3 regions of the Bacillus sp. YH3-2-B2 genome follow, and region 1 is predicted to be linked to each of the others. Evidence: predicted binding sites of a transcription regulator. Region 1 holds the regulator's gene; each other region holds the start of a gene.

Region 1 (3,615 bases):
GAAACGGGAAGAAAGCATCCGCCGGAATGTCCGTTCTCTGGGCGGTCGCGGGAATATGGCTCGCTTTATTTTCTCAGGGAATCGCCGGGATGATTGAGCAGTATGTCTTTCACGTGGACAGCGGTTCCGAAAACACGAAAGCCATTCTCAACATTATTAAAGCCATGCCGCTCATGATTATCGTTTCTTCTATCGTCGGGCCGATTCTTGAAGAAATCATTTTCCGGAAGATCATCTTCGGTGTATTATATGAAAAAACGAATTTCTTTATCGCCGGACTGATCAGTTCCGTCATTTTCGGCATTGTGCATCAAGACCTCACGCACCTGCTGCTGTATACGGCCATGGGCTTTACCTTTGCGTTCTTGTATGTGCAGACGAAACGGATTATTGTGCCGATATTCGCCCATGTCATGATGAATACCATTGTCGTGGTCATGCAGCTCGGCCCCGCCCAAAAATATATTGAACAGCATAGTGAGCAAATGCAATTAATTATTGGAGGATTGTTTGTATGAGGAACCCAATGACTTGGGGCTTGATTTATTTCGCAGTCGGCTGTATCTTTACGTATTTGGCCGCAAGCTCTCCGGGAAGCATGTGGTCTTTTTATTCCATACTGCTGATGGTTTTCGCCGCTTATAATATCAGCATCTCGTTTAAAATGTTCGCCTTCTCATTTAAAGTGAAGAAAAATCAAAAATAATAAAAGAAAAGCCATTTCTCATCATTGAGAAATGGCTTTTTTATGCTGATACGTCCTGGTCAGATTCACTGCCGGTCTGCCTTTTCCGATACGCCGCTTTTGAAATCAGGATACTGATTTCGTATAAAATGCAAAGCGGAATGGTAATCATCAAGTGAGACAGCAGCTCAGGCGGCGCAATCATCGCGGCGATCACGAGCAGCACAAAATATGCGTACTTCCTGATCTTCGATAAAAACATCGGCGTGATAACACCGAGTCTCGTTAAAAACATGATCAGCACCGGCATCTGAAACAGCAGCCCGAACGGAATCGTCAGCTGCAGCAGAAAATGAAAGTATTCGGTGATCCCGATCACCTGGTTGACATCCAGGTCATTCGAGACCCGCTTCATAAAATCAACGACCAGCGGAAATAAAATATAATAAGAAAACGACACACCGCCGACAAACAGCACGATCGAAATCGGAATATAGCTGAGTGTTACTTTGCGCTCCTTCTCATACAGACCCGGGCTGACAAACGCCCAAATCTGATAGAGAATAATCGGCGAAGTCAAAATGATGCCGATGATAAACGCGAACTGCAAAAAGATAAACAGCGGATCCGTCAGGTTAAAAGCATTAAGGGTGAGCTCTTTTACTTCATCGGCTTTTTGAAGATACACAATGATAGGTTTTGCCAGAAAAAAGCCGGCAATAAAGAAAACCGTAAAGGATAACGCCACAATCAGCAATCGTTTCCGAAGTTCGGCAATATGCTCCACAAGCGTCATTTGATTCACTCTCATACGCGTCATCCTATCTTACTGTTCTTCTTTCTTTTTTTCCTCTTCTTCACCGGCTAATCCCTTAGTAGCGTTCTTAAATTCACGAAGCGTGTCCCCCGCCGCTTTTCCTAATTCGGGAAGCTTCTTCGGACCGAAAATAATTACCGCCACCACACCGATAACCGCCAGGCTTCCAGGACCGATCATGTGCAGCTCCTCCTTTCGCTATTCAATTTCTTCCAAAACAGAATAATGCTTCAAGAAATAAACCAATGATTGAAGCTCTACAGCTAAATCTATATGATGAATTCGAATGTGATCCGGCACATTCAAACGGGCCGGCGTAAAGTTAAGGATTCCCTTGATTCCGAGCGCCACGAGCCGGTCGGTGATTGACTGGGCGGCAACCGCCGGAACGGTAAGAATCGCCACGGGTTCATCCTTTATGTGAAGCTCTAAATCATCAAGATCAAAGACAGGCACACCGCCTACCTCAGTTCCTATTTTACTCTGATTTACATCAAAAGCCATAGATATTTTTGTGTTATTATTTTTTGTGAAATTATAGTGAAGAAACGCCGTCCCTAAATTCCCGACACCGATCAAAATGACGTTCGTCGTTTCATCCTGATCCAGTGTTTTTCTGAAAAATGACAGCAGGTAATCCACATTATAGCCGTATCCTTTTTTGCCGAGCGCCCCGAAATAGGAAAAATCCCGGCGGATCGTGGCCGAATCGACTTTTACCGCGTCGCTCAGTTCAGCTGATGAAACGCGCTGCTTTCCTGAGGCGTGTAAATTCTTTAAAAAGCGATAATAAAGCGGCAGCCTTTTTGCCGTCGCCTGTGGAATTTTTGATTGATCCTTGTTCATGATTGGTCCTCCACTTTATACTCAGATGCATCTCTTTTAAAATCACCGTTTTTGCCTCCTGTTTTTTCCATGAGGCAGGTCGGGCCGATGACCATTCCTTTATCCAGCGCCTTGCACATGTCATACACGGTCAAAGCGCAGACTGAAGCGGAAGTTAGCGCTTCCATTTCCACACCTGTACTCCCTTTCGTTTTTACGCTTGCCTGTATATGAAGAACGGCTTCGGAATCCTTTTCCTCCCAGCCGAATGAAATGTCGACGCTGCTTAAAGAAAGCGGGTGGCACATCGGAATAATCGCTGACGTCTGCTTTGCGGCCATAATTCCTGCCACCTGTGCGACAGCCAGCACGTCTCCTTTTCCGATCTCGCGGTTTTTGATTCTGCTGTACACGTCATGCTTCATGTGTACGCTGGATATCGCAGCGGCAGTACGGACTGTTGAAGATTTATCGCTTATATCCACCATGCGGGCACGGCCTTCTTCATTAAAATGAGAAAATCCATTCATATTTAAACTCTCCTTACTTCTGATCATACACTATTTTCTCCCTGATGTCTTATCCTATAATGTTCCAATTCTGATGTATTGTTTGCTGACAGCAGGTTGATAAGCTACACTTAACTTATTATAACAGAGGTGAAATAATATGATGATCTTACAAATTAATCAGCTATCCAAATCTTTTGGCGCTGATCCTATTTTAAACAATATAAAGCTTGAAGTCAGATCTCGGGATCGCATCGCCATAGTAGGCAGAAACGGAGCCGGCAAATCAACTCTCCTTAAAATTATCGCAGGTCACCTTTCATATGAAAAGGGTGAATTAATCAAACCGAAAGAATTAACGATGGGATATCTTGTCCAGCACACTGGCTTGGAATCCCAGCTTACCATAAAAGAAGAACTGCTGAGCGTTTTTGATTTCCTGAAAGCAATGGAAAAAGAGATGCGCTCTATTGAAGAAAAGATGGCCACGGCCGCCCCGGCGGAGCTTGAGACGCTGATGAAAACCTATGACAGGCTTCAGCAGGATTTCAAGGATAAAGGCGGCTATCAATATGAAGCGGACGTCCGATCTATCCTTCACGGACTCGGCTTCGGAAAATTTGACGATTCCGTGAAAGTGCAAAGCCTGAGCGGCGGTCAGAAAACAAGGCTTGCGCTCGGAAAACTGCTGCTGACCCAGCCTGATCTGCTTATTCTGGATGAACCGACGAACCATCTCGACATCGATACGCTTACATGGCTTGAGCATTATTTACAGG
Region 2 (3,615 bases), on a different contig from region 1:
TAATACTGTTGCGATAACGCCCGAGCTGAGTGCGACGATAAAGGATTGGAATGTCTGTCCCATTGAGGGAAGCCCGTCTCTATACCAGCCGAAAGCGGCGATCAAAAGCCAAAACGGAAGGCTTGCGAGCGTCATGCCGAGCACCCGCTGAAACGTATCGAGTTTTCCGCCGTATTGTTCCAGCATTTTGCGGTTGCCGAGCGGATAGGCAAACGCCGCGACGACGACCGGCGCCACGCTGAATAGTATCGTGCGGCCGGACAGAGAACCCGCATGCTGAAGCTGAATCAGCCCGGCTCCGATCAGGATGATGACGGAAGTAACCAGCGAAATCAGCGGGATCTTTTGTCTGACGGAAACCGGGCCCGCCGGTGAATTTTTTGTTTCGCAGAAAAACGGCGACAGAAGCACACCCGCGACAATTGTAATCTGCCACGTGCCGGCGATCAGCCAGCCCGGCCCATATGCCGCCGCAAACGTAATCGGGGCATAAAAAAGCACGAACCCGGTAAAACTCCACTTCAGCCAAAAAAACGGCTTTTTCCGGATTTCATGCCAGAGCGGCGCCCATTTTCCTTTCGCATAAACGATCAAAAATAAAAACGGAATCATAAAAAGAAAACGCAGGGAAGAGCTCCACATCCAGCTTCCGCCGGAAAGCTCCATCGCCCTGTTTAAAATAAATGTGACTGCAAAAAACAGAGATGCCAATATTCCGATCACGATGGCTTTCATTAAATCCCTCATTTTGACACATATTTTTTTATACTATACTATTCACCGGCAGGCTTCGCAATGGAATATGAGAAAATAGCGTTTTAATAAATGATGAATGGGAAACAGACATATACGGAGGTGAACACAATGCAGAAAGAGGATATTCAAGTGCTTTATTTCGAAGATGACGGCCGCATTCCGAATAACCCGAATCTTCCGCTTGTTATTTATAAAGCGGTATTTAATGAAGAAACGGTACAGAAAGCAGAGTCCGTCCTCCGCCGGCACGATTGGTCTAACAGCTGGACGGGCGGAGTATTTCCGTATCATCATTTTCACAGCACCACGCACGAAGTTCTTGTCGCGGTAAAAGGAACCGCGGTTTTGAGGTTCGGCGGGGAACAAGGGGCGGACGCCGTTCTTCAAACGGGAGACGCAGCGGTCATTCCGGCCGGCACCGGACATAAAAAACTGTCGGGCAGTTCTGATTTTACCGTGATCGGAGCTTATCCGGGCGGCCGGCAGTACGATACAAAAACGGAGAAAAATGATAGAACTTCAGAAGAAATCAGCCGCGTCCCGCTCCCGGAATGTGACCCCTTTACGGGAAAAACGGGCCCGCTTTTAAAATTGTGGGAAAAATGACAGGGGAAAAGCGGACGGTCTGTAAAAAAATAGCCTAAAAGAAACGTTATTACACCCCCGCCATATAAATAATTTCATAAACGAAACAATTCACGTTCAAATTTTGTTCAAAAAGTGTTATTATATAAGAGTAAATCAAATTGGGGTTTTTTATGTTTGCTATTTTCAGAGAGGAAAAAGAAATTTTGACTTATTCAATTGTTTTTGTTGATATAAAAATAATACTGGATATGGCAAAGTGAAAAACTGGGTAGTAAACATTTATTTTTGTAAATGATTGTGCATGAATTCACAATCTTGCTTTTTCATGCTTTTCTGCATGAAGGGGGAAAGGCTACCCTTTCCAAAAAAATCAGCATACTGCTTATAGTAAAGGAGAATCGGATATGCCAGAAACAATCGATCAAACAAATGCATCTGTCAGCCAAGGCCAACGCGATCTTATTGATCAGCTGCTAAAACCTGAAGTTCAAGAATCACTGACTGTTTTAGTGGATCAGCTTCCAAAACTGACTGAGTTAGTAAATATTTTAACGAAGTCTTATGATTTTGCACAGTCTGTAGCGACAGACGAAGTATTGAAGAGCGATACAGTGGGTGCGCTTACAGAAATTCTTGAGCCGGTGAAAGAAACAGCGAAAGAAGTTGCGGCTACTGCGATCGAAGCAAAAGACCGCGCGGATGCAAGCAATGAAACGATCGGACTTTTCGGCCTGCTGCGCATGCTGAAAGATCCTCAAGCTCAAAAGCTGTTCCGTTTTGCTAACAGCTATCTTGAAATCATGAACGAAAAACAAAAATAATCTCAGATTCAAATTGATATAAAGGACGGAGGATATACGATGTCAAAACATATTGTCATTTTAGGCGCTGGTTACGGCGGAGTTCTTTCTGCTTTAACCGTTCGCAAACATTACAGTAAAGATGAAGCACGCGTAACCGTTGTGAACAAATACCCGACTCACCAAATCATTACGGAACTGCACCGCCTTGCAGCCGGCAACGTGTCTGAACAGGCTGTTGCTATGCCGCTTGAAAAACTTCTGAAAGGAAAAGACGTCGACATTAAAATCGCAGAAGTCAATTCTTTCTCAGTTGATAAGAAAGAAGTTGCCCTTTCTGACGGTTCTAAGCTGACTTATGACGCGCTTGTTGTCGGACTTGGTTCTGTTACGGCTTATTTCGGCATTCCTGGACTTGAAGAAAACAGCATGGTGCTGAAATCTGCTGCTGATGCCAACAAAGTATACAAACACGTGGAAGACCGTGTGCGTGAATACTCTAAAACGAAAAACGAAGCTGATGCAACGATCCTTATCGGCGGCGGCGGCTTAACAGGCGTCGAGCTTGTCGGTGAGCTTGCTGACATCATGCCGAACCTTACGAAAAAATACGGCGTAGATCCGAAAGAAATCAAACTGAAATTAGTAGAAGCAGGTCCGAAAATTCTTCCTGTTCTTCCTGATGACCTTATCGAACGCGCGACAAAAAGCCTTGAAAAACGCGGCGTTGAGTTCTTAACAGGTCTTCCTGTTACAAATGTTGAAGGAAACGTTATTGATCTGAAAGACGGTTCAAAAGTCGTTGCCAACACATTTGTATGGACAGGCGGCGTACAAGGCAACCCGTTAGTCGGCGAATCCGGCCTTGAAGTGAACCGCGGCCGTGCGACGGTTAACGATTTCTTACAATCTACTTCTCACGAAGATGTATTCGTTGTCGGAGACAGCGCTGTATACTTTGCGCCGGACGGCCGTCCGTACCCGCCGACAGCGCAAATCGCTTGGCAGATGGGTGAACTTGTCGGTTACAACCTGTTCGCTTACTTAGAAGGAAAAACGCTTGAAACATTCAAGCCTGTAAACTCTGGTACGCTTGCAAGCCTTGGACGTAAAGACGCGGTTGCCATCATCGGAGCGAACTCTACTCCGCTGAAAGGCCTTCCGGCATCTTTAATGAAAGAAGCAAGTAACGTACGTTATTTAACACATATCAAAGGATTATTCAGCCTCGCTTACTAATCCTTAAGATCACACAGAAGACATTGCCGGACTTTTCTCGGCAATGTCTTTTTTGCATGAAAATGTTAACGGATGCAATTTTCTGAAAAATAAAATAAAAATAATTGATATGTGAGAAAGAGGAAGCTAAAATAAAAAAGAACCATTTTGTTAACGTTAACATTTTTTAAGAGGGAGGATGAGAGTGTGAAAGCTTTTATGGGTGATGACTTTTTACTGGATAGTAAAACGG
Region 3 (3,615 bases), on a different contig from region 1:
TCGGATCGCTTCTCCGTATTCCTTTAGGATATTTAACGAACAGGTATGGCGCGCGGCTGATGTTTATGATCAGCTTCATCCTGCTTTTGTTTCCCGTATTTTGGATCAGTATCGCGGATTCTTTATTTGATTTAATTGCGGGCGGCTTTTTCTTAGGGATCGGCGGAGCGGTATTCTCCATCGGAGTGACGTCCCTCCCGAAATATTATCCGAAAGAAAAGCACGGTGTCGTCAATGGGATTTACGGTGCCGGAAACATCGGGACCGCCGTTACTACCTTTGCGGCGCCGGTTATCGCTCAAGCCGCGGGATGGAAAGCAACCGTGCAGATGTATCTTGTTTTGCTGGCTGTTTTCGCATTACTGCACGTTTTGTTCGGCGACCGGCATGAGAAGAAAGTCAAAGTTTCCATAAAGACACAAATGAAAGCCGTTTACCGAAATCATGTGCTGTGGATGTTGAGCCTGTTTTATTTTATTACGTTCGGCGCCTTTGTCGCCTTTACCATCTATCTTCCGAATTTTTTGGTTGAGCATTTTGGGCTGAGCCCTGCGGACGCCGGTCTGCGGACGGCCGGCTTTATTGCGGTCTCTACGCTGCTCAGGCCTGTGGGAGGGTTTCTTGCAGATAAACTGAGCCCGCTCCGCATTCTGATGTTCGTTTTCGCAGGGCTTACGCTGTCAGGCGTCATGCTGTCATTCTCCCCGGCGATCGGCCTTTATGCGGTCGGATCGCTGACGGTGGCAGTCTGCTCAGGGATTGGAAACGGGACGGTATTTAAACTGGTGCCTTTCTATTTTTCGAAGCAAGCGGGGATTGCCAACGGTATTGTGTCTGCCATGGGCGGACTGGGCGGTTTTTTCCCTCCGCTGATTCTGGCAAGTGTATTTCAGGCAACGGGTCAATACGCGATCGGGTTTATGGCGCTTTCAGAGGTTGCGTTAGCCAGCTTTGTCCTTGTGATCTGGATGTATTGGCAGGAAAGAATGAAAACACATACGGAGAGAAACAGTCATAGCCTTGATTCATAATGATCCATTCACAAGATTGTTAGTTTTTTCTGGGTGAGTGCAAATCAAGTCACGTTACAATATACATACGCAACGTGACTTTCTTCGAGGTGAGCTCATGAATATTCTCTCTTTCCGAAAATCTGATAAAGAACTTCTTTCCCGCGAACTGCATGAATTGCTGGAATCGATCAGTACGAAAAGGAAAATGAAAAAACACACGTATTTGTTTCAAGAAGGAATGGATGCAGAAGAGCTTTATCTGATTCAATCAGGACTCATTGAAATCGGCAAGCTGACGTCTGACGGAAAAGACCTGACGCTTAGAATCTGCCAGAAACACGATATTGTCGGGGAATTGACGCTATTCACAGATGAGCCGAGATATATGCTCAGTGCGAAAGTGTTAGAGGACGGGGAGGTGCTCGTCATTAATAAAAACAAGCTGGAAAAGGAATTGATCCAAAACGGTGTTTTGACGTTTGAATTTATGAAATGGATGAGCACCCATCTGCGAAAAATCCAGTCTAAGATCAGGGATCTGCTTCTTCACGGCAAAAAAGGGGCGCTCTATTCCACCCTTATCCGCTTATCAAACAGCTACGGGGTGGAACGAAGCGACGGGATTCTGATTAACATTGTGCTGACAAATCAGGATTTGGCTAAGTTTTGCGCGGCGGCAAGGGAGAGCGTCAACCGCATGCTGGGAGACCTCCGCAAACAAGGGGTTATTTCGATAGACGAAACCGGAAAAATTATTTTGCACAAGCGGGACTATTTACGATGCGAGATCGAGTGTGAAAATTGTCCGCTTGAGATCTGCAATATTGACTGAAAAAACAAGGGCAGCCGATGTCCTTGTTTTTCAGCTTGTGATACATATACACATGACGGCGAAAAAGAAGCCGGCATTTACGATTTTCAGAATGCCGATCGTTTTCACCGGCCAGTCTCTTCCATGAAAAAACCAGGCCCGCAGACTGCTTGGGATAAAAGCGAGAAACGCCCAGCCTGCCCCGAGAAGGGCCGATAAAAAGGGGAGCAAGAGGTGATATCCCCACGACCAGTAAGCAAACCTTCTGTTTTTTCTCTCCCTTATGACCGATTTCACATAAAAAGAACTCCCGACAAAAAATAAAGCGGATTGCAAGAATAGAAACCAAGCCCAGCCGTCAAGGATTCCCGTTCCCAGCCAGCAGCTCGCAAGTCCGCCCGAACAAAAGAACAGAACACCCGCAATATCATTCGTAAGCGCCCGTTCGTTTTTTCGGCGGGCATAATGCGTATGTATGAGAAACAGCGGCAATAAAAAAACGCCGATCCAGACGAGCTGCGGCTTATGAAAGACAGAAATGATCAAAAAGCAGCAGGCCGGAAAACCGTAATACCATATCCACTTTTGATAGGGCTGAAGCTGTTTCTTTTTCAAAGCGAGCGAAACGGGATAAACCGTCAAGTAAAGGAACAGCCAGCCCAGAAAGAGCGGAATATGCCAGAAAACCGGGCCTCCCTTGACCATGCCGAGTAAAAATGGAATCAGCAGCATCGCCCATGCGCCGTGCTGCTTCGGAATCATCGCCTTCATCGAAACCCTCCTTTTTATTTCATTATAAGTGCAAACACTCTCCTGATAAGTGACCTTTATCATACAAGCTGTGAAATACATCACTGCCGCGCGGGCTCAATCGGGCTACACTAAAGCTATCAATAGCACAGGAGGCTTTCCTATGAATCAGTGTGACTATTTATTATTTCTGAAACAACTTCCTATGTTTAATGAAGTGCCTCTGTCCATTGTCGAAACCTTGCTGAAAAACGGGACGTTTATCCGCGGCTCATCTGACCAATCTCCATCCTTTCTTCATTCACAATCCGTTTATATTGTATTAAAAGGCAATATCCGTTTTACGGACAGCAGGCTCCCTGAAGGGTCGCAAACCGTTGCGCTGTGGGAAAAAGGCGATGTGTTTCCGATTGATGAAAAAGGCGGGCTCTCTTTATCGCCTTTTATCTCAGTCAATGCCTCACCGGATATTCTGGTACTCCATATTCCATATTCCGTATTTAAGCAAATGATGTCTTACCATCCGCGGCTGCAAATGAACTTTTTGGCGATGCTTCAGCAAAATGTCTTCTGTTCCTATCAGTTGTTTTTGAGGTATCTGTATACATCACGGGATGAAAACGCCGAACCCGGTTCTTAAACAGAACCGGTTTTTTTGATGACGCGGGCGTCCCTATATCGTTTGAAAATCCTTCCTGCTGCTCTGTGTGAACGTTTTGTGAAAAAAGCAGAGTGTGTGACATAGTTCACAAGGTGATGCGCCGTCTCTGTTTATAGTGTACATAGCATCACCTGACTCGGAAGGAGTGAACGATCATGAAGAAAAAGAAAATGAGTCCGTTGCTCAGGAGATTAAACTATTTTTCTCCTATCGAACATCATTCAAATCATCATAGCCAAACGACAAGCGAAGATCGTGATTGGGAGAATGTATACAGAAACAGATGGCAGTACGACAAAGTCGTTCGCTCCACCCACGGCGTCAACTGCACGGGTTCTTGCAGCTGGAATATTTATGTGAAAAACGGAATTGTCACGTGG

The links. The regulator Rex, encoded in region 1, represses fermentation and respiration genes when NADH is low (regulators of the CRP and FNR family bind a similar motif). The targets are predictions, from matches to a motif close to TTGTGAAATATTTCACAA.
Region 2: the regulator Rex is predicted to act here: its motif matches at 1,640-1,657, upstream of ACWJJX_RS01790 (DUF1641 domain-containing protein).
Region 3: the regulator Rex is predicted to act here: its motif matches at 2,664-2,681, upstream of ACWJJX_RS06815 (YwiC-like family protein).

What each region holds. Positions count from the first base shown of each region.
Region 1 is NZ_JBSJQE010000005.1:262,024-265,638, forward strand. It holds gene ACWJJX_RS17955 (CPBP family intramembrane glutamic endopeptidase) at 1-518, shown strand, start outside; gene ACWJJX_RS17960 (YdiK family protein) at 515-706, shown strand; gene tatC (twin-arginine translocase subunit TatC) at 747-1,505, opposite strand; gene ACWJJX_RS17970 (twin-arginine translocase TatA/TatE family subunit) at 1,512-1,682, opposite strand; gene ACWJJX_RS17975 (redox-sensing transcriptional repressor Rex) at 1,701-2,348, opposite strand; gene moaC (cyclic pyranopterin monophosphate synthase MoaC) at 2,345-2,857, opposite strand; gene abc-f (ribosomal protection-like ABC-F family protein) at 2,997-3,615, shown strand, end outside.
Region 2 is NZ_JBSJQE010000001.1:320,403-324,017, forward strand. It holds gene ACWJJX_RS01780 (DMT family transporter) at 1-735, opposite strand, end outside; gene ACWJJX_RS01785 (cupin domain-containing protein) at 865-1,362, shown strand; gene ACWJJX_RS01790 (DUF1641 domain-containing protein) at 1,749-2,165, shown strand; gene ACWJJX_RS01795 (NAD(P)/FAD-dependent oxidoreductase) at 2,205-3,383, shown strand; gene uxaC (glucuronate isomerase) at 3,570-3,615, shown strand, end outside.
Region 3 is NZ_JBSJQE010000002.1:368,511-372,125, forward strand. It holds gene narK (nitrate transporter NarK) at 1-1,031, shown strand, start outside; gene ACWJJX_RS06810 (Crp/Fnr family transcriptional regulator) at 1,129-1,845, shown strand; gene ACWJJX_RS06815 (YwiC-like family protein) at 1,876-2,595, opposite strand; gene ACWJJX_RS06820 (cyclic nucleotide-binding domain-containing protein) at 2,738-3,214, shown strand; gene ACWJJX_RS06825 (nitrate reductase subunit alpha) at 3,391-3,615, shown strand, end outside.